3 regions of the Sinobaca sp. H24 genome follow, and region 2 is predicted to be linked to each of the others. Evidence: a T-box and tRNA genes for the amino acid it is inferred to sense, from the RefSeq annotation. Region 2 holds a T-box; the other regions hold tRNA genes.
What was found. The T-box of region 2 lies ahead of tyrS (tyrosine--tRNA ligase). A T-box ahead of a tRNA ligase gene usually reads a tRNA of that ligase, here a tRNA-Tyr.

Region 1 (9,349 bases), on a different contig from region 2:
CAGAAAGCCCCGGCTAACTACGTGCCAGCAGCCGCGGTAATACGTAGGGGGCAAGCGTTGTCCGGAATTATTGGGCGTAAAGCGCGCGCAGGCGGTTCTTAAGTCTGATGTGAAAGCCCACGGCTCAACCGTGGAGGGTCATTGGAAACTGGGAACTGGAATGCAGAAGAGGAGAGTGGAATTCCACGTGTAGCGGTGAAATGCGTAGATATGTGGAGGAACACCAGTGGCGAAGGCGGCTCTCTGGTCTGTTATTGACGCTGAGGCGCGAAAGCGTGGGGAGCAAACAGGATTAGATACCCTGGTAGTCCACGCCGTAAACGATGAGTGCTAGGTGTTAGGGGTTTCGATGCCCTTAGTGCCGAAGCTAACGCATTAAGCACTCCGCCTGGGGAGTACGGCCGCAAGGCTGAAACTCAAAAGAATTGACGGGGGCCCGCACAAGCGGTGGAGCATGTGGTTTAATTCGACGCAACGCGAAGAACCTTACCAGGTCTTGACATCTTTTGCTACTTCTGGAGACAGAAGGTTCCCCTTCGGGGGACAAAATGACAGGTGGTGCATGGTTGTCGTCAGCTCGTGTCGTGAGATGTTGGGTTAAGTCCCGCAACGAGCGCAACCCTTAATCTTAGTTGCCAGCATTCAGTTGGGCACTCTAAGGTGACTGCCGGTGACAAACCGGAGGAAGGTGGGGACGACGTCAAATCATCATGCCCCTTATGACCTGGGCTACACACGTGCTACAATGGATGGTACAGAGGGATGCGAAACCGCGAGGTGGAGCCAATCTCGCAAAGCCATTCTCAGTTCGGATTGCAGGCTGCAACTCGCCTGCATGAAGCCGGAATCGCTAGTAATCGTGGATCAGCATGCCACGGTGAATACGTTCCCGGGCCTTGTACACACCGCCCGTCACACCACGAGAGTTTGCAACACCCGAAGTCGGTGAGGTAACCCTTTGGGAGCCAGCCGCCGAAGGTGGGGCAGATGATTGGGGTGAAGTCGTAACAAGGTATCCCTACCGGAAGGTGGGGATGGATCACCTCCTTTCTACGGAGCTTGATTCGTGGATCGACCCCGGACCACCGGTCCGGAGTGCGCGCAGTTGTTTTCATTCCATTTTGAGAGGATACCCTCTCGCAAGATGAACCCTGGTTCTTTGAAAACTGGATAGCGACAACGAAACAAAAAAGACCAAGCAAGCCCTGCATATGCAGGCGCCAGCTGTTTTTTTTGAAGGAAAAACGGTTAAGTAAGAAAGGGCGCACGGTGGATGCCTTGGCACTAGGAGCCGATGAAGGACGCGACGAACGGCGATACGCCCCGCGGAGCTGTAAGTGAGCTGTGAGGCGGGGATGTCCGAATGGGGGAACCCACTATCGTTAATCCGATAGTATTTCTACCTGAACACATAGGGTAGATAAAGGCAGACCTGGGGAACTGAAACATCTTAGTACCCAGAGGAAGAGAAAGCAAATGCGATTTCCTGAGTAGCGGCGAGCGAAACGGAATCAGCCCAAACCAGGATGCTTGCATCCTGGGGTTGTAGGACACTCCATCGGAGTTATCAAGATCAGCGATAGGCGAAGCGGCCTGGAAAGGCCCGCAGGATACGGTAACAGCCCGGTAGCCGAAATCGCTGATCCTCCGGAGTGGATCCTGAGTACGGCGGGACACGAGAAATCCCGTCGGAATCCGGGAGGACCATCTCCCAAGGCTAAATACTCCCTAGTGACCGATAGTGAACCAGTACCGTGAGGGAAAGGTGAAAAGCACCCCGGAAGGGGAGTGAAACAGATCCTGAAACCGTGTGCCTACAAGTAGTCGAAGCCCGTTTATGGGTGACGGCGTGCCTTTTGTAGAATGAACCGGCGAGTTACGATCGTATGCCAGGTTAAGCCGAAGAGGCGGAGCCGCAGCGAAAGCGAGTCTTCAACGGCGTATTAGTATGCGGTCGTAGACCCGAAACCGGGTGATCTACCCATGTCCAGGGTGAAGGTAGGGTAACACCTACTGGAGGCCCGAACCCACGCAAGTTGAAAATTGCGGGGATGAGGTGTGGGTAGCGGTGAAATGCCAATCGAACTCGGAGATAGCTGGTTCTCCCCGAAATAGCTTTAGGGCTAGCCTCGGATAAGAGTCCTGGAGGTAGAGCACTGATTGGACGAGGGGCCCTTACCGGGTTACCGAATTCAGTCAAACTCCGAATGCCAGAGACTTGTTGTCCGGGAGTCAGACTGCGAGTGCTAAGATCCGTAGTCGAGAGGGAAACAGCCCAGACCACCAGCTAAGGTCCCTAAATCCGCATTAAGTGGAAAAGGATGTGGAGTTGCTTAGACAACTAGGATGTTGGCTTAGAAGCAGCCACCATTGAAAGAGTGCGTAATAGCTCACTAGTCGAGTGACTCTGCGCCGAAAATGTACCGGGGCTAAATGCGGTACCGAAGCTGTGGAGGATCCCCCATCGGGGGATCGTGGTAGGGGAGCGTTCCAGGGGCTGTAAAGCCAGACCGTGAGGACTGGTGGAGCGCCTGGAAGTGAGAATGCCGGTATGAGTAACGAAAAGAAGGGTGAGAATCCCTTCCGTCGAAAACCCAAGGTTTCCTGAGGAAGGTTCGTCCGCTCAGGGTTAGTCGGGTCCTAAGCCGAGGCCGAAAGGCGTAGGCGATGGAAAACAGGTTTAAATTCCTGTACCACCTCCTTTCCATTTGAGCAATGGGGGGACGCAGGAAGGTAGGGCAAGCGTGCTGCTGGATATGCACGTCCAAGCCGTTAGGCCGAAGAGCAGGCAAATCCGCTCTTCATCAAGGCTGAGCGGCGATGGCGAGGGAAATTAAGTACCGAAGTTCCCGATCCTACACTGCCAAGAAAAGCCTCTAGCGAGGAAAAAGGTGCCCGTACCGCAAACCGACACAGGTGGGTGGGATGAGAATTCTAAGACGCGCGGGAGAACTCTCGTTAAGGAACTCGGCAAAATGACCCCGTAACTTCGGGAGAAGGGGTGCTCTTTCGGGTGAATAGCCCAGGAGAGCCGCAGTGAAAAGGCCCAAGCGACTGTTTATCAAAAACACAGGTCTCTGCGAAGCCGCAAGGCGAAGTATAGGGGCTGACACCTGCCCGGTGCTGGAAGGTTAAGAGGAGAGGTTATCCCCTTTGGGGAGAAGCTTTGAATTGAAGCCCCAGTAAACGGCGGCCGTAACTATAACGGTCCTAAGGTAGCGAAATTCCTTGTCGGGTAAGTTCCGACCCGCACGAAAGGTGCAACGACTTGGGCACTGTCTCAACGAGAGACCCGGTGAAATTATATTACCTGTGAAGATGCAGGTTACCCGCGACAGGACGGAAAGACCCCATGGAGCTTTACTGTAGCTTGATATTGGATGGTTGTACTGCTTGTACAGGATAGGTAGGAGCCTTGGAAGCCGGACCGCTAGGTTCGGTGGAGGCATTGGTGGGATACTACCCTGGCTGTACGACTATTCTAACCTCGGTCCGTGATCCGGATCAGGAACAGTGTCAGGTGGGCAGTTTGACTGGGGCGGTCGCCTCCTAAACAGTAACGGAGGCGCCCAAAGGTTCCCTCAGAATGGTTGGAAATCATTCGCAGAGTGCAAAGGCAAAAGGGAGCTTGACTGCGAGACCTACAAGTCGAGCAGAGACGAAAGTCGGGCTTAGTGATCCGGCGGTCCCGTATGGAAGGGCCGTCGCTCAACGGATAAAAGCTACCCTGGGGATAACAGGCTTATCTCCCCCAAGAGTCCACATCGACGGGGAGGTTTGGCACCTCGATGTCGGCTCATCGCATCCTGGGGCTGAAGTAGGTCCCAAGGGTTGGGCTGTTCGCCCATTAAAGCGGTACGCGAGCTGGGTTCAGAACGTCGTGAGACAGTTCGGTCCCTATCCGTCGCGGGCGTTGGAAATTTGAGAGGAGCTGTCCTTAGTACGAGAGGACCGGGATGGACACACCGCTGGTGTACCAGTTGTTCCGCCAGGAGCATCGCTGGGTAGCTACGTGTGGACGGGATAAGTGCTGAAAGCATCTAAGCATGAAGCCCCCCTCGAGATGAGATTTCCCATCACGCAAGTGAGTAAGATCCCTTGGAGATGACAAGGTAGATAGGTTTGAGGTGGACGTGCGGCGACGCATGGAGCTGACAATACTAATCGATCGAGGACTTATCCAACAACTTTTTCCATTCGGATGTCGCTATCCAGTTTTGAAGGAACCAGCCTTGTCCGGTGACGATAGCCAAGAGGTCCCACCCGTTCCCATGCCGAACACGGAAGTTAAGCTCTTGTGCGCTGATGATAATTGGGGGGCGACCCCCTGTGAAAGTAGGACGTTGCCGGGCTTTATATTATTCCACAGTAGCTCAGTGGTAGAGCTATCGGCTGTTAACCGATCGGTCGCAGGTTCGAATCCTGCCTGTGGAGCCAATGGAGAGCTGTCCGAGTGGCCGAAGGAGCACGATTGGAAATCGTGTAGGCGGTGTTAACCCGTCTCGAGGGTTCGAATCCCTCGCTCTCCGCCATTACATAATAGCTTTTAGGCCCGTTGGTCAAGTGGTTAAGACACCGCCCTTTCACGGCGGTATCACGGGTTCGAATCCCGTACGGGTCACCAATAATGGAGGATTAGCTCAGCTGGGAGAGCACCTGCCTTACAAGCAGGGGGTCGGCAGTTCGATCCTGTCATCCTCCACCATTATTTACAACATCGCGGGGTAGAGCAGCCTGGTAGCTCGTCGGGCTCATAACCCGGAGGTCGGAGGTTCAAATCCTCCCCCCGCAACCAAAATGGTCCGGTAGTTCAGTTGGTTAGAATGCCTGCCTGTCACGCAGGAGGTCGCGGGTTCGAGTCCCGTCCGGACCGCCATTTTATTTTTAAAGAAGTAGTTGTATTTTTCTATTGATACAGTATAAACTGTTCATAGAGAAAATATATGTATGGCTCGATAGCTCAGTCGGTAGAGCAGTGGACTGAAAATCCACGTGTCGGCGGTTCGATTCCGTCTCGAGCCACCACTTTTTTATGCCGGTCTAGCTCAATTGGTAGAGCAACTGACTTGTAATCAGTAGGTTGAGGGTTCAAGTCCTTTGGCCGGCACCATGTGGAGGGGTAGCGAAGTTGGCCAAACGCGGCAGACTGTAAATCTGCTCCCTCTGGGTTCGGCGGTTCGAGTCCGTCCCCCTCCACCATTTTTTATTCATATATAGGGGTATAGTTTAACGGCTAGAACGGCGGTCTCCAAAACCGCAGATGTGGGTTCGATTCCTACTACCCCTGCCAATATTAATTATGGCGGTTGTGGCGAAGTGGTTAACGCACCGGATTGTGGTTCCGGCATTCGTGGGTTCGATTCCCATCAGCCGCCCCATTTTTGTATTGGGCTATGGCCAAGCGGTAAGGCATCGGACTTTGACTCCGTGATGCGCTGGTTCGAATCCAGCTAGCCCAGCCATTTATGCGGAAATAGCTCAGTGGTAGAGCACCACCTTGCCAAGGTGGGGGTCGCGGGTTCGAATCCCGTTTTCCGCTCCATTTTTTAACGCGAGTCCCACACATAAAAGACCGCATTTCATAAATGGCGGCATAGCCAAGTGGTAAGGCAGGGGTCTGCAAAACCCCTATTCCCCGGTTCAAATCCGGGTGTCGCCTCCATACATCATTTTTACCTTTATAACCTGCCGGGGTGGTGGAATTGGCAGACACACAGGACTTAAAATCCTGCGGAGGGTGTACCTCCGTGCCGGTTCGAGTCCGGCCCTCGGCACCAACTTCATTAATTCATTGATATGGCGGTGTGGCGGAATTGGCAGACGCGCACGACTCAAAATCGTGTTCTTAACAGAGTGCCGGTTCGATCCCGGCCACCGCTACCATTCATTTAATAGCAGCTCAACAGCTCCCACTGCCGGGAGCTGTTTTTTATATTTTTGAGTGGAAATAATACAAAATCCTGGGCTGTTTCATGATATACTTAGAGAAATCACATATATTCATAATAGTAAGAATTTTCTAATTAATTTCCTTTTACATAAAAAGGGGGAATGCATATGAAGCCGGTCAAATCAAAAACGTCCATAAAGACAAGAGATCTGCATAAAGACCTGCATATTAACTATACACTGACACATACGATTCATTCGACAGTATTTATAACGTTTTTTTTCGAACAGAACGATAAAGAAGACTTTAAAACGATTATTTTAGAGCGGCTTCCCTCGAATTACCGGGCTTATATCGAAGGTAATATTAGAAACTGGTTCACGATTCCTGAAGAGATAAATGTGTATATTCATCATCGATATTAATAATAAAAACACACCCAGGAATGGATGTGTTTTTATTGTTTAGGTTGTTTTCTGAAAGGAGAAAACCGTCTGTTCATCATCTAAGATGGCGACGTCAGCTTCTCCACTGTGAATTTGATGAAACATTTTGGCAGAAGCTGCTAAAAGCTTTTCCGCCTCTTTTTTTGAAAGAGAAGGGGGAAGATAAAATAATTGAAGTGCCTCTGTAGTTTCCGTTGTTGTTTTTGTCCGGTTGGAATCGACAATCGGGCTTCCAAAGGCTCCAATATCGTCGGAAGAAACGATCTTATCTTTAAATGTATTGGTTCTTCCATTTAGTCCTTCGTACGTGTCGGCTTCTTCGCCGATTTTTACCGTAACCGTACCTTTTAATGCAGAAGCGTCATAAATACCGGCAGGAAGCATATATTGAATAGAAAAAAAGTTGTTTAAGTCAACGGCAGAATGAACAAAAGAAAGGTTTCCGTTTTTCTTTACCGCCCGCGCAAGAGATTCATGAGAAGGGCGGTACCTGGACGGATCTGTACCTGCTGCTTTAAAAATATGGCGCCACTCTGCGATGCCTTCTTTTTCTATAAGCGGCAGATCCTGCAGTTCAGTGTGAAGCGTTTCCTGGTAAAATTGAAGACGGCCTTTAATCATTTTAGGAGATTCCCCAACTATGATATCCTTATAATAGATTGCTCCTACTTTCAGTCCGGGAGCGGCATGTAGTAAAGATTGATCGAGCAGGACATGTGTTAACATCGAAAAACTCCTTTGTGTCTTAATAAAATGAGTTTACTATAGTATGGAATGAAGAAAAAGGGGAGACGGCGATTGCCAGGAGAAACACTGAAAGAAAAAATCACATCCTACGCAAAAGAAGTTGGCATTGATAAAGTTGGATTTGCATCAGCTGATCCATTTCTAACATTAAAAGACAGGCTGATCACGCAGCAGGAACTTCAGTACCAGTCAGGTTTTGAAGAGAAGGATATAGAGAAAAGAACCCATCCTTCCCTTCTTATGGAGGAAGGCCGAACGATTATTTCTATAGCGCTGGCCTATCCCTCCAAATTAAAAGATGCCCCTAAAAGCAAAAAAGGAGACAGGCGCGGTCTCTTCTGTCGTGCATCCTGGGGAGAGGATTATCACCACGTATTACGAGATCGTCTCAGCAAACTCGAACAGTATGTGAAAGAATTAGATCCACAGGCGCAGTGCCGATCAATGGTGGACACAGGAGAGCTCTCAGACAGAGCAGTCGCAGAAAGGGCAGGTATCGGGTGGAGCGCTAAAAACTGTGCCATTATCACTCCGGAATTTGGTTCCTACGTGTATCTGGGGGAAATGCTTACATCACTTGTGATTGAGCCGGACATTCCGCTGACAGATCAATGCGGCTCCTGCAATATCTGTGTTGATGCCTGTCCGACAGATGCTCTAATTCAGGGAGGACAGCTTGATGCTAATAAATGCATTGCTTTTTTAACACAGACAAAAGATATGCTTCCAGAACGATACCGGAAAAAGATCGGTAACCGGATATATGGCTGCGATACGTGCCAGCAGGTGTGTCCAAAAAACAAAGGGATCGACTTTCATCATCAGAAAGAATTTGAACCGGATCCGGAAACGGTGAAGCCGAATCTGAACTCACTTCTGCATATGAGCAATAAAGAGTTTAAAGAACGTTTCGGGTCTATTGCCGGTTCATGGAGAGGAAAAAAACCAATTCAGCGCAATGCAGTTATCGCTTTGGGCAACTTTAAAGAAGAATCCGCCGTGCCGGAGCTTGTCGAATTAATAAAAAGTGATCCGAGACCGGTCATCCGTTCCTCCTGTGCATGGACACTCGGGCAGATTGCCACCCCTGAGGCCGTGGTAGGGCTGGAGGAAGCCTATATGCTTGAACAGGAAGCAGAGGTGCTGACAGAACTGGAAACGGCGCTTGGCCTGCAGTGAATACAGAAAGGGGATGCTTGAATGAAAGATATGCTGTATTATACAGAGGTGACCAGTCCTATCGGTCCGCTGACGCTGTTTTCCTCCCATAAAGGGCTGATGGCCGTAAAGTTCGCCAATGCTGAAGAAGCAGTGCCTTTATTTAATATATGGGCATTGAAGGTAAGAGGTGCTGATTTTGAATTGGAAGAAAGTGCATCAGCGCTTAAGGAAGCAATGAAGCAGCTCAATGAATATTTTAATGGGGAACGAAAGGACTTTTCAATTACGTATGATTTAGAGGGCACACCGTTTCAAAAAGCCGTATGGGAAGCACTCATTGATGTCCCTTACGGAAAAACGGCCTCATATAAAGAAATTGCGGCGTCTGCAGGCTCAGAGAAAGCTGTAAGAGCCGTAGGAAACGCCAACAACAAAAACCCAATCCCTATCATGATACCGTGTCACCGCATTATAGGAAGCAATGGGGCGCTTGTAGGGTACGGCGGCGGAATGAACAAAAAAATCTATCTGCTGGAAATGGAAAAAGAACAGATGAAACTACAGTTGGAAACTAAGTAGGCACGAGAGAAAGGAAACATGAAATGAGCAACCATATCGTACTTTATCAGCCGGAGATTCCAGCCAACACTGGGAACATAGCAAGAACCTGTGCAGGCACCGGCACACATCTCCACCTGATTCGCCCTCTTGGATTTTCCACTGAGGATAAAATGCTTAAAGAGCCGGCTGTGACTACTGGCCGGATGTTAAGATACATTATTACGATTCGTTTGATGAATTAACCGAAGTCTTCCCCAAGGGAATATTCTATTTTATCGAAACAGTAGGAAGCAGAACATATTCATCCGTTGATTACAGCAGAACGGATGAAGAACTTTTCTTTGTATTTGGAAAAGAGACAAAAGGAATTCCGCAGGAGCTCATCGACCGTTATGCGGATACATGCCTTAAAATCCCTCAAAACGACTTAATTCGTTCGCTTAATTTATCCAATACGGCAGCTATTATTATTTATGAAGTACTGCGCCAGCAGAATTTCCAGCAGTTAACGTAAAATGACAGGCCCTTTCAAAGGCCTGTCATT
Region 2 (9,349 bases):
ACTGCCAGAATGGAAGCAGCGAGCGAAGAGTTTGAGCCTGAATGGATGGATAAAGAGGATGGAATGATTCTTCATTATACCTCTGGCTCAACCGGTAAGCCAAAAGGGGTGCTGCATGTTCATAATGCTATGCTGCAGCACTATCAGACAGCTAAATGGGTGCTTGACCTGAAAGATGACGATGTATACTGGTGCACTGCCGATCCCGGCTGGGTAACAGGAACCTCCTACGGCATTTTCGGTCCTTGGCTTGCTGGAGCAACAAATGTAGTAAGAGGCGGGCGTTTCAGTCCTCAGGACTGGTATCAGACACTGGAGGATTATAAAGTTACCGTATGGTACAGCGCCCCAACAGCATTTAGAATGCTTATGAGTGCGGGGGATGAAGTAGTAAAGAAATATGATCTTTCTAAACTAAGACACATTCTAAGTGTAGGGGAGCCTTTGAACCCTGAAGTAGTAAGATGGGGTGAAGAAGTATTCAACCTTCGTATTCATGATACGTGGTGGATGACAGAGACAGGCGCGCAGATGATCTGTAACTATCCATCAATGGAAATTAAGCCAGGCTCTATGGGCAAGCCTATTCCAGGTGTAAAAGCCGCTATTGTTAACGATCAGGGAGAAGAACTTCCGGCGAACAGAATGGGTAATCTTGCGATAGAAAGCGGCTGGCCTTCTATGATGAGAACGATTTGGAATAACGAAGAAAAGTTTAACAGTTATTTCGAAGTAGCAGGCTGGTACATCTCAGGTGATTCCGCTTATATGGATGAAGACGGATATTTCTGGTTCCAGGGCAGAATCGACGATGTTATTATGACTTCCGGGGAGCGTGTAGGTCCGTTTGAAGTAGAAAGCAAGCTGGTGGAACATCCTGCTGTAGCTGAAGCTGGAGTAATAGGAAAGCCTGACCCGGTAAGAGGCGAAATTATTAAAGCATTTGTTGCCCTTCGTGATGGATACGAAGTAACAGATGAGTTGAAAGAAGAAATTAGAGTCTTTGTTAAAGAAGGGTTAGCGGCACACGCCGCACCACGTGAAATTGAATTCAGGGACAAGCTCCCTAAAACAAGAAGCGGTAAGATTATGAGACGAGTGCTTAAAGCATGGGAACTTGATCTGCCAACTGGTGACCTATCTACGATGGAAGAATAAATATATCCTAGAAAAAGCACCATTCCCTTGTGGAATGGTGCTTTTTTATCTTCAAATAGTATTCCACTTTATGCTTTACAGCGTAAAGTTATGATGTTTCTTGATTTATAAAAAAACAGCCTTATTCCTAAACGGGAATAAGGCTGTTTAATATAAGGCAATCAAGTAGATGTTACTCCTCTTCCGCTTCTGATCCGTTCTCTGGTTCCGGACTTTCTTCCGTATCAGAAGTATCTTCTGGTTCTGGACTGGAATCCGGTTCCGGGCTGGAGTCGGGTTCAGGATCCGGATCAGCTTCCGTATCTTCTTCGACTTCTTCATCCTCTTCCCGATTTATTGGGGTAGAGCCGCCGCCTTGAGAGCTTGTTTCCTCTTCTGATTCCGTACTGGCGCCGTCATTGTCTTCGGGAGGAGCCTCTGGAGCGGCATCCTCTTCTGTGCTTGAACCATTGGTGTCTGGTTCTTCAGCGGGAGCTTCTTCTTCAGGCTCCGGTACAGATGGCGTTTCTTCTTCAACAGGAGCCTCTGGTTCAGAAGGAGTCTCCTCAGCAGGAGTTTCTTCTTCTGGAGACGTCTCTTCTTCAGCTGGTGGAGATGTACCATTATCAGAAGGGGATTCGGAATCGCTGCCGCCGTTTCCGTTAGAGCTTTCTTCTTCACCGGCAGAATCATCGCTTCCGGCATCTTCTCCGTTGGAAGAATCATTTTCCTGCTGATCTGCTTCGTCAGGACTTTCCGGTGAAGCATCCTGTCCTTCATCAGCACCATTAGTGTCTTCTTCCGGTTCTGTTGAACTCTCATCAGATGAATCTTCCTGGGTTTCCGAGTCTTCCTCATTAGTGGCGGGGGAGGACTCATTATTATCCTGGCTTTCTTCTTCTGAACTGCTGTCACTGCCGTTATCATCCTCATCCTCTGACTCATTTGTACCGGAGGAAATTCCTGTACTTGCAGAGTCGGAGGACTCTCTTCCACGTGTGTCTACAGCTCTAACTGTATAGGAGCCGGAGCCCGGGGAAGCAGAGGTGTTGTCTTTTCCTACAATGGTATCTTCTACACTGCCGCCTTCATAAACTCTGTAGCCGACAATATCATCATCCGAATGTTCCGACCATGTAAGATCAGAGCCGCTGCTTGATACACCTGAAACAGCATCAGGGGTGTTTTCGTTATCCGGTGCTTCCCGATCGACGGTAATATCACCGATGTCTCCAGGGAAGTACTCTTCCGGATTATCAATGTCGTCGAAATAATCTTCATTCATGATAATTCCCGATAGAGTAAAATCTTCAGGTGTTTCTTCATAGGCAGTATACGTACTTCCATCAATTTCAACGAGTTCGCCTTCCTGAAGGCTGTCGTCTTCTTCTGTCGGTACAAATTCTTCATTCATTAGATCTGTTACAGCTAATCCGGCTTCTTCACACATTGGAGAAACAAGCAGGCCGGATAAACCGCAGATTTCCTGTTCAACGATGCCGTCCGGCTCGTCAAACGTGCTGTCTGTATTAACAGCATCCGGATTGGCCTCATTGGCAGCATTCATTAAATCAGCCCATATGTTCTGGGTTCGCTCGCTGTAGGAATATCCGTTATAAGAGTTTTCCAGCTGATTTTGCTGCTCTCGGTTATCATAACCGAGCCATAGTCCCATAGTGACTTCAGGATTCATTCCTACAAACCAGGCATCTACCTGATCAGAGGTTGTTCCTGTTTTACCAGCCCAATCGCCTTCTGCATCCAAATAGGAGGAAAGCTGGGATGCCGTTCCGGGAGACTCAAGAACATCACGAAGCATATCAACCATTAGATAGCTCGTCTGTGGAGAAAATATCTCCGTTTCCTCTGTTTCATGCTCGTAGGCGACTTCACCATCGCTTTTCTTTTCAATTCGTTCTACCATATAGCTTTCGTGGTACTGGCCTTCATTGGCAAACGTAGAGAAAGCGTTGGTGTTCTGCGAAACAGTCACCCCGTTTTCAAGTCCGCCTAAAGCGGTTGATTCTACAGGTTCTTCCTCCGAGAGCCGGGTGAAGCCGAGGCTTTCTAAATGTTCTTTAGCTTCCTCCTGCTCCAGCTCCCAGAAGCTTCTGACGGCAGGGATATTTTGAGAGCGCTGCAGCGCCTCCCTTACTGGAATAAATCCTTCAAAGCCGCTGCCTGCGTTATTAATCTCTGTCCCTGTCGTATAATCTGTCGGCACATCGGCTACAGTAGAACCAGGGTGCAATTCTCCTTCATCCATCAATGGGCCGTAGGAAAGAAGCGGCTTCATCGTGGAACCATTCTGCCGGAAAGTCTGTGTAGCGTGATTCAGGTTTTGTGTATCGTAGTCTCTTCCGCCGACAAAGCTGATGATGGCTCCCGTTTCATTATTAATCATCATTGCGCCGACTTCTTCCTGCTCTGTTATATCTCCATTGGTACGATCCGGACCGAACCAGGTGGAGCTTTCAATGGATTCCTGCATGCCGTCGTAAATACTTTTGTCGATGGTAATATGAATGTCGTACCCGCCGATTGCAAGGTCTTCCCGTGCATCTGTCGTGTACTGTTCAAGCGTCTGTTCACGCTCTTCTTCATCCATTGCATCAAGATCTACCTCATCTTCTTCAAGCATTTGATCGCGCAGCATAGTAGATGCTTCCCGCTGAACTTCGCTTGTGATATAAGGATACTCATCTGTAACGGTGTCACTTGGTTCTGTTAGATTTTCCTCGATATCATAAGCCATTGCTTCTTCATGCTCTTCTTCTGTAATGTATCCTTTTTCGTGCATATCATTTAATACTCGATCCTTACGATTAAGTCCCGCTTCGAATTCTTCTTTAACGGTTCCATTATTCTCGAATGGAGTATAACCGTAAGGATTTTGGGGCATCCCTGCAATAAAGGCAGCCTGGGCAATATTAAGCTCAGATGCATCTACACCAAATACCCCTTCAGCTGCAGATTGAGCGCCTGCTATATTCAAGCCGTTCGCATTACGTCCAAACGGTACAAGGTTAAGGTAGGCTTCCAAAATTTCTTCTTTGTTCAAGTATTCTTCAAGACGAAGTGCAAGCAGGATTTCTTTTGCTTTTCTATCCAGGCTTACTTCATTTGTCAGAATTTGATTTTTAATAACCTGCTGGGTCAACGTGCTTCCCCCGGTCTGGACACTTGCATTGCTCATTTCCTGGTATGTAGCCCGGAATAAAGCAGTAGGCACGATGCCGTCGTGATCATAGAAATTTTCATCTTCTGTTGCAATAATGGCATGTACCAGATTATCGGAAATGTCTTCAAGCGGTACCTGCTTTCTTTCAATGTCAGCCGGAACGTTACCCAGTGATTCACCGCCGGCAAAGTACATATCGCTGGCTTGTTCATAATCATAAATCTCTGCGCGCATTTCCTCTTCATTTAGTGCTTCCTGGTCATCCACCAGCGATACAAAAAACCGGCACCGACTGAGCCGATAAATAGGATAAAAGAAATAAAAGCTATAACAGCAACCAGCACAATATTTATAATAATATTAGAACGGGAATAAGACTCTTCTCCAGCTGTTTTCCTCTAAACCAATCCACTCGTTTATTCGCTTTGTATAAAAATTTTTCATGCAGTGACCCCCTAAATTTCTAGATCATTATAGCATATAAAAGACCTATATTTAAACCGAAGGCATTCGGAAGCGAAGCTTGACATTGCTGAAAAAACCGTGTTAAATGAAGATTATCATAAAATAATAGAAAAGCGCAGACGAAATGAAGTAGCCTTTTTATCCCTGTAACAGAGAGCCGGCGGGTGGTGGAAGCCGGTACATATAAAAAAGCGAATTACGTTATCCGAGCTTCTTTAGTATATAAAGACGGCGGCCGCCGTTAACGGTTTGAGTGAAAAGCTTTGCTTTTAAAAAAGGGTGGTACCGCGGTAAACATCGTCCCTTTTATTAAAAGCGGGCTTTTTTGTTTGTCCGGTACCTGCGGCAGATGCGTTTAGGGTTCATTAAAAAAGGAGAGACACAATGACTATTTTACAGGATTTAGAACAAAGAGGATTAGTAAATCAGGTGACGGACCGTGAAGGATTGGAAGCTTTACTGCAGAATGAATCAATAACGCTTTATTGTGGATTTGATCCGACCGGCGACAGCCTTCATATTGGACATCTTCTCACCATTATTACAATGCGCCGTTTTCAGCTGGCGGGTCATAAGCCGCTTGCTCTAGTTGGCGGAGCTACAGGATTTATTGGGGATCCGAGCGGAAAGAGTGTTGAACGGTCGCTGAACGAAGAAGAAGTAGTGAAAATGTACAGTGATAGAATCCGCACTCAGCTGCAGAGACATCTTGATTTTACAGGAGACTACGGGGCAGAAATTGTAAACAACTTTGACTGGATAGGAGAAATGAGTGTTATTACTTTTTTACGAGATGTTGGAAAGCACTTTGGTGTGAACTATATGCTCTCCAAAGAATCCGTGGAATCCCGTATTAAAAACGGTATCTCTTTTACAGAATTCAGCTACCAGATTCTTCAGTCTCTGGACTACCTTCATCTTTTCAAGGAGAAAACTGCCGTCTTCAGATCGGGGGCAGTGATCAGTGGGGTAATATCACTGCAGGCCTGGAGCTTATTCGCAGGAAAAGCGCAGATGAGGAGCAGAAAGCCGAAGCTTTCGGTTTTACTATTCCTCTTGTAACAAAAGCAGATGGTACTAAGTTTGGTAAAACTGAGGGAGGAGCAATCTGGCTCGATCCTTCTAAAACGACCCCCCTATGAGTTCTATCAGTTCTTAATCAATACCGATGATAGAGACGTGATAAAGTTTTTGCATTACTTTACATTTCTTCCGGCAGAAGAAATAAAAGAATATGAGCAGAAGATGCAGGAAGCGCCGGAAAAAAGAGAAGCCCAGCAGAAGCTGGCCGAAGAGCTGACAGCATTTGTCCACAGTAAAGAAGCGGTGCAGCAGGCACAGAATATCTCCGCTGCTCTTTTTGGCGGGGAGATGTGAAAAAGCTTTCCGCAGATGAAATTGCTCAGGGATTCAAAGACGTTCCTACTCATGAGGTGGAAGCGGACGAGGAGCCCGGCTTAATTGACACGCTTGTCGAAGCAAAACTTTCTCCATCTAAACGACAGGCGAGAGAAGATATTACGAATGGAGCCGTCTATATTAATGGGGAACGCTGCACGGAACTGAAAAAGCAATTATCTAGTGCAGATAAAATCGGCAGCAGGTACACTATTTTACGAAGAGGTAAAAAGAAGTACGCACTTGTATCATTTAAATAGAACAAAAAAAGCAGCCGGCTGGCTGCTTTTTTAGGCTGTTGAAAAGGTAAAGACATATTTTTATACAAATACCGAAGAGGGCGCTTTTGTCGGCTCGTTTGACCATCATGCTGCGAGGGAATCGTTACTTTTTTTAACATTATAAGAATTCAACATAATGGATAGAAAGGAAGCAATGGCTTCCCGGCAATAAAAAAAAGCAGCCAGCCGGCTGCTTTTTTTATTAACGGGAGTACCACTCAACGATAAGGGCTTCCGTAATTTCTGCAGGAAGTTCAGAACGCTCTGGGTAACGATCAAGCGAACCTTCCATTTTTTCTTCGTCAAAGCTGACAAAGTCAGGCTTGTAGCTGTTTACATCCAAAGCTTCTTTAATAGAAGTAAGGTTGCGTGACTTTTCGCGAAGACCAATAACCTGGCCTGGCTTTAAGCGGTAAGAAGGGATATCTACGCGCTTACCGTCAACAGTTACATGACCGTGGGAAACGAGCTGGCGTGAACCACGGCGTGTGCGTGCAAGACCGAGACGATACACGATGTTATCAAGGCGTGCTTCAAGAAGTACCATGAAGTTTTCACCGTGAACACCCTGCATTTTGCCTGCGATTTCAAATGTGCGGTGGAACTGACGCTCATTTAAGCCGTACATGAAACGAAGCTTCTGCTTCTCTTGAAGCTGAAGGCCGTATTCTGTAAGCTTCTTGCGCTGTGTAGGGCCGTGCTCACCTGGTGCATAAGGTCTTTTTTCTAATTCTTTTCCTGTGCCGTTAAGAGAAATTCCATAACGACGTGACTTTTTCCAAGATGGTCCTGTATAACGTGACATACAAGTAATCTCCTTTATAATAAAATAGTTGAAAAAAGAGCAACGTTGGTAATCTCCCGCTATGCCCATTTTATTTTCATGTATCTTCACCTCGACAGCTGGAGGGTACGCAATACACCTTACACTCCTAAGAGTAGCAGGAATAAAATGTAGAAAGATCGAACATGGCAGGCTTACCCTGGCTGTCTTTTTGCACAAAGATCATTATATCCTTTTAAAGCTGTCAAGTCAATAGAGATCAGACTTATTAAATATGCTTCAGCAGTACAGAGGCAAACTCTTCAAATATCTCCTGGTCTTCTTTTGTAAATCGGTTCTGCTCCGGGCTGTCAACGTCGAGTACGCCGAGAAGCACACCATCCTTTACAAGCGGCACAACGATTTCAGAAGCGGAGGCACTATCGCAGGCAATGTGACCAGGAAAAGCATGGACATCCGCGATACGCTGGGTTTCAAGGTTCTGCGCCGCAGTTCCGCATACACCCTTCCCCATTGGAATGCGGACACAGGCTGGCAGTCCCTGAAAAGGACCTAGAACGAGTTCATTTTCTTTTGGGGCATATAAATAAAAACCGGCCCAGTTTACCGAAGAAAAATGCTGGTATAAAAGAGCAGAAGCATTAGCCAGATTGGCCGTTTGCTCTGTCTCTCCTTCTAAAAGGGAATCAAGCTGTTTATTTATAAGGTGCATTGGGATCGTCTGCATCATCGATCTCTCCTTTATCTCTCATTATATAATGCGGCAGGGTGTAGTTCTGTCATTCCCTGGAATAATTCGGCGGGCTGATGGGCATCAGATCCATAGACCAGAGGGATGTGCTCGTTCAATGCTTCTTTTATGATCCATTCCGGCGGATAGGGCTCCGGCAGAGGGGTTTAGCTGTACCGGCTCCGTTATAATCAAGCTCCATATTTTCCTTTTTAACGGCGTGGAGAATCTGTTGAACCAGCTCGGTCGGATAGTGATTCATCGGGAATTTGCGCTGGAATTTGTGAACGAGCGTCATATGGCCGAGACGGCCGGGTTTAAATGGACCGAGATCAGTCTTCACGGAAAGCAGGACGGTTTGAAAGTATAATTGTGCCACAGCCTCTACCGACCCTGTCCGGGCTGCTAATGAAGCAAATACATCAGGACTGTAATCCATGCACGTGTATTCTCCATCAGCTAACAGAAAATGAGTGGAAAGAATACTGTCATCCAGGTAAGGGCCGTATGCATGAAGAAACTGTTCCGTTTCCTTTTCGTATCGTTCGATAAAATCAATTTCAAGTCCGGTTAAAATAGTAATATCGTTTTTGTATGTCTTTTTAACGCTTTCCAGCTTCAACAGGTAGTCTTCCAGATCGGACATGGACATCGCGCTGTCTTTATCCGGCACAGTATCTGTAAACCCCTCCGGGAGCGGCGCATGTTCGGCAAAAGTTAAAGTGGTAATACCGCCAGCTGCCGCTCTTTCAATGTATTCTTCGAGAGGTCGGTTTGTACCATGCGGACAATATGGCGTATGAACATGACCATCGCGCTTTGGTCTCATAAAACATCCTCCTTCCCGGATTTTTACTAATTAGATAATATTTCTGAAATATTTATGTAACCAACTCTCACACGAGAGCCTTTACATGTTATCATAAAGTCATTGATTAAAAAAATAAATAAACCATGAATACACGTCTTACAATGGAAGATGGCGTTCTTTGATAGAGAAGAAACAGCCGCTTCATTATTTATTCGTGTGTACATATAAAGATACAAGTAAGACCGCAGTAAAAATATATTTCAAACATATGTTGTTGAAACTGGAGTGAAAAATGCAATGGAGTTTATCCTTTTAGCTATTTTGGTGATAGTAGTAGCTGTTGTTATTTATGGAACCTTATCAAGAAGAAAAATATACAAAGATGTAGACAGGCTGGAAAATTGGAAAATTGAACTGGGAAGCAGGCCTGTTGCTGAAGAAATCGCCAAAGTAAAAGGATTGAAAATTTCCGGAGAAACGGAAGAGAAATTCGAGCTGTGGCGTAAGGATTGGGACGATATAGTCGGCGTACACATCCCCGATATTGAGAAAGCCCTCTACG
Region 3 (9,349 bases), on a different contig from region 2:
AGCTCCCGGACTAAAAATTGGAGTGATTCACTATAAGGATATCATAGTTGGGGACTCCCCTAAAATGATTAAAGGCCGGCTGCAGTTTTATCAGGAAACCATGCATACGGAACTGCAGGAGCTGCCTCTGACAGAAAAAGAAGGTATTTTAGAATGGAGGAAAATTTTCAAGGCGATTGGCACCGATCCTTCCAGATACCGCCCTTCCCATGAATCACTGGCACGAACAGTGAAAAAAACCGGAGCTCTTTCTTTTGTTCATTCTGCCGTTGATTTAAACAACTTTTTTTCCATCCAGTATATGCTTCCTGTTGGAATTTACGATGCTTCTGCATTACATGGAACCGTAACGATAAAAGTCGGCGGGGAAAGCGATACATATGAAGGACTAAATGGAAGAGACAATAATTTTGAAGGAAAAATTGTTTCTGCTGATGATAAAGGAGCATTTGGAAGCCCTATTGTTGATTCCCACCGGACAAAAACAACAATAGAAAGTAAAGAAGCACTCCAGCTTTTCTATCTTCCTCCCTCTCTTCCAAAAGAAGAAGCGGTAAAGCTTTTGGCAGCCTCCTCAAAAATGTTTCATCAAATACACAGTGGAGAAGCTTCCACTATCATTCTAGATGCAGAACAGCCGGCTTTCTCTTTTTAAAAACGATATACACAACAAAACACATCCATCTCTGGGTGTGTTTTATTGTTTAATATTTGTGATGAATATGCAGGTTGATTTCCTCAGCAATTTCAAACCACTTTCTCATATTCTCTTCAATGTAAGTCTGGTGATTTGCAGGAAGACGTTCTAAAATAATCGTTTTAAAATCTTCAATCTCATTCTGTTCGAAAAAAAATGTCACAAATACCGTCGAATGAATAGTATGTGTTAACGTATAGTTAATGTGGAGGTCTTCATGCAGATCTTTTGTTTTTATAGATGTTTTTGATTTAACTGGTTTTATAGGTTTCATATGCATTCCCCCTTTTTATGTAAAAGGAAATTATTTAGAAAATTCTTACTATTATGAATATATATGATTTCTTTATTATATCATGAAATCATCTAGTATTTTGCATTATTTCCACCAACAGAAAAAAAAACAGCTCCCGGCAGCGGGACCTGTTTACGTATAATTAAATGAGTGGTAGCGGTGGCCGGGATCGAACCGGCACTCTGGAACACGATTTTGAGTCGTGCGCGTCTGCCAATTCCGCCACACCGCCAAGTCAGTAAATTAATGAAGTTGGTGCCGAGGGCCGGACTCGAACCGGCACGGAGGTACACCCTCCGCAGGATTTTAAGTCCTGTGTGTCTGCCAATTCCACCACCCCGGCAGGTTTAAAAGGAAAAATGATGTATGGAGGCGACACCCGGATTTGAACCGGGGAATAGGGGTTTTGCAGACCCCTGCCTTACCACTTGGCTATGCCGCCATTTATGAAATGCGGTCTTTTATGTGTGACTCGCGTTAAAAATGGAGCGGAAAACGGGATTCGAACCCGCGACCCCCACCTTGGCAAGGTGGTGCTCTACCACTGAGCTATTTCCGCATAAATGGCTGGGCTAGCTGGATTCGAACCAGCGCATCACGGAGTCAAAGTCCGATGCCTTACCGCTTGGCCATAGCCCAACATAAAAATGGGGCGGCTGATGGGAATCGAACCCACGAATGCCGGAACCACAATCCGGTGCGTTAACCACTTCGCCACAACCGCCATAATTAATATTGGCAGGGGTAGTAGGAATCGAACCCACATCTGCGGTTTTGGAGACCGCCGTTCTAGCCGTTAAACTATACCCCTATATGAATAAAAATGGTGGAGGGGGACGGACTCGAACCGCCGAACCCAGAGGGAGCAGATTTACAGTCTGCCGCGTTTGGCCAACTTCGCTACCCCTCCACATGGTGCCGGCCAAAGGACTTGAACCCTCAACCTACTGATTACAAGTCAGTTGCTCTACCAATTGAGCTAGACCGGCAAAAAAAGTGGTGGCTCGAGACGGAATCGAACCGCCGACACGTGGATTTTCAGTCCACTGCTCTACCGACTGAGCTATCGAGCCATGCTTATATTTTCTCTATGAACAGTTTATACTGTCACTAGAAAAATACAACTACTTCTTTAAAAATAAAATGGCGGTCCGGACGGGACTCGAACCCGCGACCTCCTGCGTGACAGGCAGGCATTCTAACCAACTGAACTACCGGACCATTTTGGTTGCGGGGGGAGGATTTGAACCTCCGACCTCCGGGTTATGAGCCCGACGAGCTACCAGGCTGCTCTACCCCGCGATGTATAAAAAATGGTGGAGGATGACAGGATCGAACTGCCGACCCCCTGCTTGTAAGGCAGGTGCTCTCCCAGCTGAGCTAATCCTCCATTATTTGGTGACCCGTACGGGATTCGAACCCGTGATACCGCCGTGAAAGGGCGGTGTCTTAACCACTTGACCAACGGGCCTAAAACTATATGTAATGGCGGAGAGCGAGGGATTCGAACCCTCGAGACGGGTTAACACCGCCTACACGATTTCCAATCGTGCTCCTTCGGCCACTCGGACAGCTCTCCATTGGCTCCACAGGCAGGATTCGAACCTGCGACCGATCGGTTAACAGCCGATAGCTCTACCACTGAGCTACTGTGGAATATTATAAAGCCCGGCAACGTCCTACTTTCACAGGGGGTCGCCCCCCAATTATCATCGGCGCACAAGAGCTTAACTTCCGTGTTCGGCATGGGAACGGGTGGGACCTCTTGGCCGTTGTCACCGGACAACATCGGAACCGGTGGTTCCTTCAAAACTGGATAGCGACATCCGAATGGAAAAAGTGTTTGGATAAGTCCTCGATCGATTAGTATCTGTCAGCTGCATGCGTCGCCGCACGTCCACCTCAGACCTATCTACCTTGTCATCTCCAAGGGATCTTACTCACTTGCGTGATGGGAAATCTCATCTCGAGGGGGGCTTCATGCTTAGATGCTTTCAGCACTTATCCCGTCCACACGTAGCTACCCAGCGATGCTCCTGGCGGAACAACTGGTACACCAGCGGTGTGTCCATCCCGGTCCTCTCGTACTAAGGACAGCTCCTCTCAAATTTCCAACGCCCGCGACGGATAGGGACCGAACTGTCTCACGACGTTCTGAACCCAGCTCGCGTACCGCTTTAATGGGCGAACAGCCCAACCCTTGGGACCTACTTCAGCCCCAGGATGCGATGAGCCGACATCGAGGTGCCAAACCTCCCCGTCGATGTGGACTCTTGGGGGAGATAAGCCTGTTATCCCCAGGGTAGCTTTTATCCGTTGAGCGACGGCCCTTCCATACGGGACCGCCGGATCACTAAGCCCGACTTTCGTCTCTGCTCGACTTGTAGGTCTCGCAGTCAAGCTCCCTTTTGCCTTTGCACTCTGCGAATGATTTCCAACCATTCTGAGGGAACCTTTGGGCGCCTCCGTTACTGTTTAGGAGGCGACCGCCCCAGTCAAACTGCCCACCTGACACTGTCCTGATCCGGATCACGGACCGAGGTTAGAATAGTCGTACAGCCAGGGTAGTATCCCACCAACGCCTCCACCGAACCTAGCGGTCCGGTTTCCAAGGCTCCTACCTATCCTGTACAAGCAGTACAACCATCCAATATCAAGCTACAGTAAAGCTCCATGGGGTCTTTCCGTCCTGTCGCGGGTAACCTGCATCTTCACAGGTAATATAATTTCACCGGGTCTCTCGTTGAGACAGTGCCCAAGTCGTTGCACCTTTCGTGCGGGTCGGAACTTACCCGACAAGGAATTTCGCTACCTTAGGACCGTTATAGTTACGGCCGCCGTTTACTGGGGCTTCAATTCAAAGCTTCTCCCCGAAGGGGATAACCTCTCCTCTTAACCTTCCAGCACCGGGCAGGTGTCAGCCCCTATACTTCGCCTTGCGGCTTCGCAGAGACCTGTGTTTTTGATAAACAGTCGCTTGGGCCTTTTCACTGCGGCTCTCCTGGGCTATTCACCCGAAAGAGCACCCCTTCTCCCGAAGTTACGGGGTCATTTTGCCGAGTTCCTTAACGAGAGTTCTCCCGCGCGTCTTAGAATTCTCATCCCACCCACCTGTGTCGGTTTGCGGTACGGGCACCTTTTTCCTCGCTAGAGGCTTTTCTTGGCAGTGTAGGATCGGGAACTTCGGTACTTAATTTCCCTCGCCATCGCCGCTCAGCCTTGATGAAGAGCGGATTTGCCTGCTCTTCGGCCTAACGGCTTGGACGTGCATATCCAGCAGCACGCTTGCCCTACCTTCCTGCGTCCCCCCATTGCTCAAATGGAAAGGAGGTGGTACAGGAATTTAAACCTGTTTTCCATCGCCTACGCCTTTCGGCCTCGGCTTAGGACCCGACTAACCCTGAGCGGACGAACCTTCCTCAGGAAACCTTGGGTTTTCGACGGAAGGGATTCTCACCCTTCTTTTCGTTACTCATACCGGCATTCTCACTTCCAGGCGCTCCACCAGTCCTCACGGTCTGGCTTTACGGCCCCTGGAACGCTCCCCTACCACGATCCCCCAGGGGGATCCTCCACAGCTTCGGTACCGCATTTAGCCCCGGTACATTTTCGGCGCAGAGTCACTCGACTAGTGAGCTATTACGCACTCTTTCAATGGTGGCTGCTTCTAAGCCAACATCCTAGTTGTCTAAGCAACTCCACATCCTTTTCCACTTAATGCGGATTTAGGGACCTTAGCTGGTGGTCTGGGCTGTTTCCCTCTCGACTACGGATCTTAGCACTCGCAGTCTGACTCCCGGACAACAAGTCTCTGGCATTCGGAGTTTGACTGAATTCGGTAACCCGGGAAGGGCCCCTCGTCCAATCAGTGCTCTACCTCCAGGACTCTAATCCGAGGCTAGCCCTAAAGCTATTTCGGGGAGAACCAGCTATCTCCGAGTTCGATTGGCATTTCACCGCTACCCACACCTCATCCCCGCAATTTTCAACTTGCGTGGGTTCGGGCCTCCAGTAGGTGTTACCCTACCTTCACCCTGGACATGGGTAGATCACCCGGTTTCGGGTCTACGACCGCATACTAATACGCCGTTGAAGACTCGCTTTCGCTGCGGCTCCGCCTCTTCGGCTTAACCTGGCATACGATCGTAACTCGCCGGTTCATTCTACAAAAGGCACGCCGTCACCCATAAACGGGCTTCGACTACTTGTAGGCACACGGTTTCAGGATCTGTTTCACTCCCCTTCCGGGGTGCTTTTCACCTTTCCCTCACGGTACTGGTTCACTATCGGTCACTAGGGAGTATTTAGCCTTGGGAGATGGTCCTCCCGGATTCCGACGGGATTTCTCGTGTCCCGCCGTACTCAGGATCCACTCCGGAGGATCAGCGATTTCGGCTACCGGGCTGTTACCGTATCCTGCGGGCCTTTCCAGGCCGCTTCGCCTATCGCTGATCTTGATAACTCCGATGGAGTGTCCTACAACCCCAGGATGCAAGCATCCTGGTTTGGGCTGATTCCGTTTCGCTCGCCGCTACTCAGGAAATCGCATTTGCTTTCTCTTCCTCTGGGTACTAAGATGTTTCAGTTCCCCAGGTCTGCCTTTATCTACCCTATGTGTTCAGGTAGAAATACTATCGGATTAACGATAGTGGGTTCCCCCATTCGGACATCCCCGCCTCACAGCTCACTTACAGCTCCGCGGGGCGTATCGCCGTTCGTCGCGTCCTTCATCGGCTCCTAGTGCCAAGGCATCCACCGTGCGCCCTTTCTTACTTAACCGTTTTTCCGTAAAAAAACAGCTGGCGCCTGCTTACGCAGGGCTTGCTTGGTCTTTTTTGTTTCGTTGTCGCTATCCAGTTTTCAAAGAACCAGGGATCGTCTTGCGAGAGGGTATCCTCTCAAAATGGAATGAAAACAACTGCGCGCACCTCGGACCGGTGGTCCGGGGGTCGATCCACGAATCAATGCTCCGTAGAAAGGAGGTGATCCATCCCCACCTTCCGGTAGGGATACCTTGTTACGACTTCACCCCAATCATCTGCCCCACCTTCGGCGGCTGGCTCCCAAAGGGTTACCTCACCGACTTCGGGTGTTGCAAACTCTCGTGGTGTGACGGGCGGTGTGTACAAGGCCCGGGAACGTATTCACCGTGGCATGCTGATCCACGATTACTAGCGATTCCGGCTTCATGCAGGCGAGTTGCAGCCTGCAATCCGAACTGAGAATGGCTTTGCGAGATTGGCTCCACCTCGCGGTTTCGCATCCCTCTGTACCATCCATTGTAGCACGTGTGTAGCCCAGGTCATAAGGGGCATGATGATTTGACGTCGTCCCCACCTTCCTCCGGTTTGTCACCGGCAGTCACCTTAGAGTGCCCAACTAAATGCTGGCAACTAAGATTAAGGGTTGCGCTCGTTGCGGGACTTAACCCAACATCTCACGACACGAGCTGACGACAACCATGCACCACCTGTCATTTTGTCCCCCGAAGGGGAACCTTCTGTCTCCAGAAGTAGCAAAAGATGTCAAGACCTGGTAAGGTTCTTCGCGTTGCGTCGAATTAAACCACATGCTCCACCGCTTGTGCGGGCCCCCGTCAATTCTTTTGAGTTTCAGCCTTGCGGCCGTACTCCCCAGGCGGAGTGCTTAATGCGTTAGCTTCGGCACTAAGGGCATCGAAACCCCTAACACCTAGCACTCATCGTTTACGGCGTGGACTACCAGGGTATCTAATCCTGTTTGCTCCCCACGCTTTCGCGCCTCAGCGTCAATAACAGACCTGAGAGCCGCCTTCGCCACTGGTGTTCCTCCACATATCTACGCATTTCACCGCTACACGTGGAATTCCACTCTCCTCTTCTGCATTCCAGTTCCCCAGTTTCCAATGACCCTCCACGGTTGAGCCGTGGGCTTTCACATCAGACTTAAGGAACCGCCTGCGCGCGCTTTACGCCCAATAATTCCGGACAACGCTTGCCCCCTACGTATTACCGCGGCTGCTGGCACGTAGTTAGCCGGGGCTTTCTGGTGAGGTACCGTCAGGGGGCGGCCCTGTTAGAACCGCCCTTGTTCTTCCCTCACAACAGAGCTTTACGATCCGAAAACCTTCATCACTCACGCGGCGTTGCACCGTCAGACTTTCGTCCATTGCGGATGATTCCCTACTGCTGCCTCCCGTAGGAGTCTGGGCCGTGTCTCAGTCCCAGTGTGGCCGATCACCCTCTCAGGTCGGCTACGTATCGTCGCCTTGGGGAGCCCTTACCTCTCCAACTAGCTAATACGCCGCGGGCCCATCCTCCAGTGCATGGCCCGAAGGCCATGCTTTTACAAGCAGATCAGGTGATCTGCTTGATTATCGGGTATTAGCTCCGGTTTCCCGGAGTTATCCCCGTCTAGAGGGCAGGTTGCCCACGTGTTACTCACCCGTCCGCCGCTCAATTCCCCGGTTTCCCTCCGAAGAGGTCCGCCGGGTGCATGCGCTCGACTTGCATGTATTAGGCACGCCGCCAGCGTTCGTCCTGAGCCAAGATCAAACTCTCCATGAAAGTTGATGCTTAGTTCTTGCTGGTCTTACGTTGCGCAGCAGGCCTTGCCTGCCGCGACTTGTTGTTCGCGCGTTGTTTTCATTCCATTTTCAAAGGACACTTTTTTTGATGCTGTCGTGTTTTGGCGACTTTTATAAGATACCATTTTCAATTGTTAATGTCAATGATATTTATAAAATTAATCTGCTGTGTTTCTTTAGAGCAGGAAGCCGTTTGGCGACAATGTGTAATATACCATTATATAAAATAGATAGTCAACAGATATCAATAAAATTATTATAGAAAAATGATTCTGAATAATCCACTTCTATTTGATTCACTATCTATTTCTATAACACAGCTTCTATTATCATGTGAGAAGACAGTTTTTGCAAGCACTTTCATGTGATATAATCATTATATCCGGGAGGTAATAACATGGCGCTGAAGGCTTCAAATAAAATCAACCGTATTAGAACGTTTGCTTTATCCCTAGTTTTCGTTGGTATTTTTATTATGTATATTGGTATCTTTTTCAGAACTTCTCCTATTATAATGACGATTGCTATGATATTAGGCTTTATTTTTGTGATTTCCAGCAGCGTAGTTTATTTCTGGATTGGAATGATTTCCACTAGTACTGTTCAGGTAACCTGCCCCAACTGCAATAAGGCGACAAAGATTCTCGGTAGAGTGGACGCATGCATGTACTGCGATGAACCACTGACTCTTGATAAAACCCTGGAAGGAAAAGAATTCGATTCGGCTTATAATAGAAAACATACAAAAAGCTGACCCATTATTGGGTCAGCTTTTTGTGATTTATTAATGTCTTGAAATCGGCGCACAGTCAGGACACTTACCGTAAATCTCCATACGGTGGGTGTTAATCTGAAAACCGGTAACATGTTCTGCCAATGACTCTACTTCATCAAGACCGGGATAGTGAAAATCAACGATCTTTCCGCAGTCTGAGCAGACGACATGGTAATGATCAGACGTAACGCAGTCAAAACGGCTTGATGAGTCCCCGTAGGACAACTCTCTTACAATACCTACTTCTTTGAAAACACGAAGATTATTATAGACAGTAGCAACGCTCATATTCGGGAATTTTCCTTCGAGGGCCTTATATATATCATCTGCGGTCGGATGGCTCATCGAATCATATAAAAACTCCAAAATAGCATGACGTTGCGGAGTCATGCGAATCTTCGTACTCTTCAAAGAATGCACTACTTCCTGAAGACGTTCATTCGCCATCGTCATGCACCCCACTTTCTTTTATAAAACAATTCTTTAATTATAATTCTTATAATTAAATATTATCCGAATTATAGATTGGTTGTCAAACATTGTCCCTTTAAGGTTTTACAGTACCGGCAGTCCGGAAGCATTTTTCGCATCTATCAGGAAACTGATAAATCGATGCGTGCGTTCTTCCTTTTTTCCTTTTTTCTTTTCATAGTCCAAACATATACTTTTTAAGGATTCAGTAAGCACATCTACTTCTTTTTCAGGTATTCCAAATAAAAATGTAGTACTTCCTTTTCGAAGAAAGCTTCCGCTGCTGGACAGTTTTGTCATCCGGTAGCCTAATCTTTTGGTGCGGTTCTCAATTTCATCCGCATAAAAATCATCTGCAATACATATCATTAATTTCATACAGCCGCCCCCTAATATCCTTTTTTAACGTCTACTGCATTAATCATAGATTCCGGGTGACGCAGAAATGCTTTTAGATTTTTTTCAAATATATCCATAGCTCTTGGTACGTATCCTGAAGAAATACCTGAAATATGAGGAGTTACGGTAACATTCTCCATTTCCCAG

Region 1: it encodes a tRNA-Tyr, which carries the amino acid that the T-box ahead of tyrS (tyrosine--tRNA ligase) is inferred to sense. The anticodon was not compared.
Region 3: it encodes a tRNA-Tyr, which carries the amino acid that the T-box ahead of tyrS (tyrosine--tRNA ligase) is inferred to sense. The anticodon was not compared.

What each region holds. Positions count from the first base shown of each region.
Region 1 covers NZ_JALBWT010000021.1:29,306-38,654, reverse strand. The annotation lists rRNA gene MMY81_RS21715 (16S ribosomal RNA) at 1-1,050, shown strand, start outside; rRNA gene MMY81_RS21710 (23S ribosomal RNA) at 1,247-4,184, shown strand; rRNA gene rrf (5S ribosomal RNA) at 4,236-4,352, shown strand; tRNA gene MMY81_RS21700 (tRNA-Asn) at 4,363-4,437, shown strand; tRNA gene MMY81_RS21695 (tRNA-Ser) at 4,440-4,532, shown strand; tRNA gene MMY81_RS21690 (tRNA-Glu) at 4,550-4,624, shown strand; tRNA gene MMY81_RS21685 (tRNA-Val) at 4,630-4,705, shown strand; tRNA gene MMY81_RS21680 (tRNA-Met) at 4,719-4,795, shown strand; tRNA gene MMY81_RS21675 (tRNA-Asp) at 4,800-4,876, shown strand; tRNA gene MMY81_RS21670 (tRNA-Phe) at 4,950-5,025, shown strand; tRNA gene MMY81_RS21665 (tRNA-Thr) at 5,035-5,110, shown strand; tRNA gene MMY81_RS21660 (tRNA-Tyr) at 5,114-5,199, shown strand; tRNA gene MMY81_RS21655 (tRNA-Trp) at 5,216-5,290, shown strand; tRNA gene MMY81_RS21650 (tRNA-His) at 5,303-5,378, shown strand; tRNA gene MMY81_RS21645 (tRNA-Gln) at 5,388-5,462, shown strand; tRNA gene MMY81_RS21640 (tRNA-Gly) at 5,468-5,542, shown strand; tRNA gene MMY81_RS21635 (tRNA-Cys) at 5,588-5,662, shown strand; tRNA gene MMY81_RS21630 (tRNA-Leu) at 5,688-5,777, shown strand; tRNA gene MMY81_RS21625 (tRNA-Leu) at 5,799-5,883, shown strand; gene MMY81_RS21620 (hypothetical protein) at 6,058-6,315, shown strand; gene MMY81_RS21615 (B3/B4 domain-containing protein) at 6,355-7,062, opposite strand; gene queG (tRNA epoxyqueuosine(34) reductase QueG) at 7,135-8,262, shown strand; gene MMY81_RS21605 (methylated-DNA--[protein]-cysteine S-methyltransferase) at 8,284-8,823, shown strand; partial or broken gene MMY81_RS21600 (tRNA (cytidine(34)-2'-O)-methyltransferase) at 8,847-9,220, shown strand.
Region 2 covers NZ_JALBWT010000022.1:37,346-46,694, forward strand. The annotation lists gene acsA (acetate--CoA ligase) at 1-1,158, shown strand, start outside; gene MMY81_RS22235 (transglycosylase domain-containing protein) at 1,331-4,552, opposite strand; T-box leader at 4,891-5,091, shown strand; partial or broken gene tyrS (tyrosine--tRNA ligase) at 5,168-6,441, shown strand; gene rpsD (30S ribosomal protein S4) at 6,665-7,267, opposite strand; gene MMY81_RS22250 (GAF domain-containing protein) at 7,515-7,976, opposite strand; partial or broken gene hisJ (histidinol-phosphatase HisJ) at 7,988-8,805, opposite strand; partial or broken gene MMY81_RS35645 (septation ring formation regulator EzrA) at 9,085-9,349, shown strand, end outside.
Region 3 covers NZ_JALBWT010000016.1:75,889-85,237, reverse strand. The annotation lists gene MMY81_RS18985 (B3/B4 domain-containing protein) at 1-655, shown strand, start outside; gene MMY81_RS18980 (hypothetical protein) at 705-971, opposite strand; tRNA gene MMY81_RS18975 (tRNA-Leu) at 1,144-1,224, opposite strand; tRNA gene MMY81_RS18970 (tRNA-Leu) at 1,246-1,335, opposite strand; tRNA gene MMY81_RS18965 (tRNA-Cys) at 1,360-1,434, opposite strand; tRNA gene MMY81_RS18960 (tRNA-Gly) at 1,477-1,551, opposite strand; tRNA gene MMY81_RS18955 (tRNA-Gln) at 1,557-1,631, opposite strand; tRNA gene MMY81_RS18950 (tRNA-His) at 1,641-1,716, opposite strand; tRNA gene MMY81_RS18945 (tRNA-Trp) at 1,729-1,803, opposite strand; tRNA gene MMY81_RS18940 (tRNA-Tyr) at 1,817-1,902, opposite strand; tRNA gene MMY81_RS18935 (tRNA-Thr) at 1,906-1,981, opposite strand; tRNA gene MMY81_RS18930 (tRNA-Phe) at 1,990-2,065, opposite strand; tRNA gene MMY81_RS18925 (tRNA-Asp) at 2,137-2,213, opposite strand; tRNA gene MMY81_RS18920 (tRNA-Met) at 2,218-2,294, opposite strand; tRNA gene MMY81_RS18915 (tRNA-Val) at 2,307-2,382, opposite strand; tRNA gene MMY81_RS18910 (tRNA-Glu) at 2,389-2,463, opposite strand; tRNA gene MMY81_RS18905 (tRNA-Ser) at 2,479-2,571, opposite strand; tRNA gene MMY81_RS18900 (tRNA-Asn) at 2,574-2,648, opposite strand; rRNA gene rrf (5S ribosomal RNA) at 2,659-2,775, opposite strand; rRNA gene MMY81_RS18890 (23S ribosomal RNA) at 2,836-5,771, opposite strand; rRNA gene MMY81_RS18885 (16S ribosomal RNA) at 5,968-7,537, opposite strand; gene MMY81_RS18880 (YgzB family protein) at 7,955-8,311, shown strand; gene perR (peroxide-responsive transcriptional repressor PerR) at 8,342-8,779, opposite strand; gene MMY81_RS18870 (cyclic-di-AMP receptor) at 8,888-9,181, opposite strand; gene MMY81_RS18865 (D-2-hydroxyacid dehydrogenase) at 9,193-9,349, opposite strand, start outside.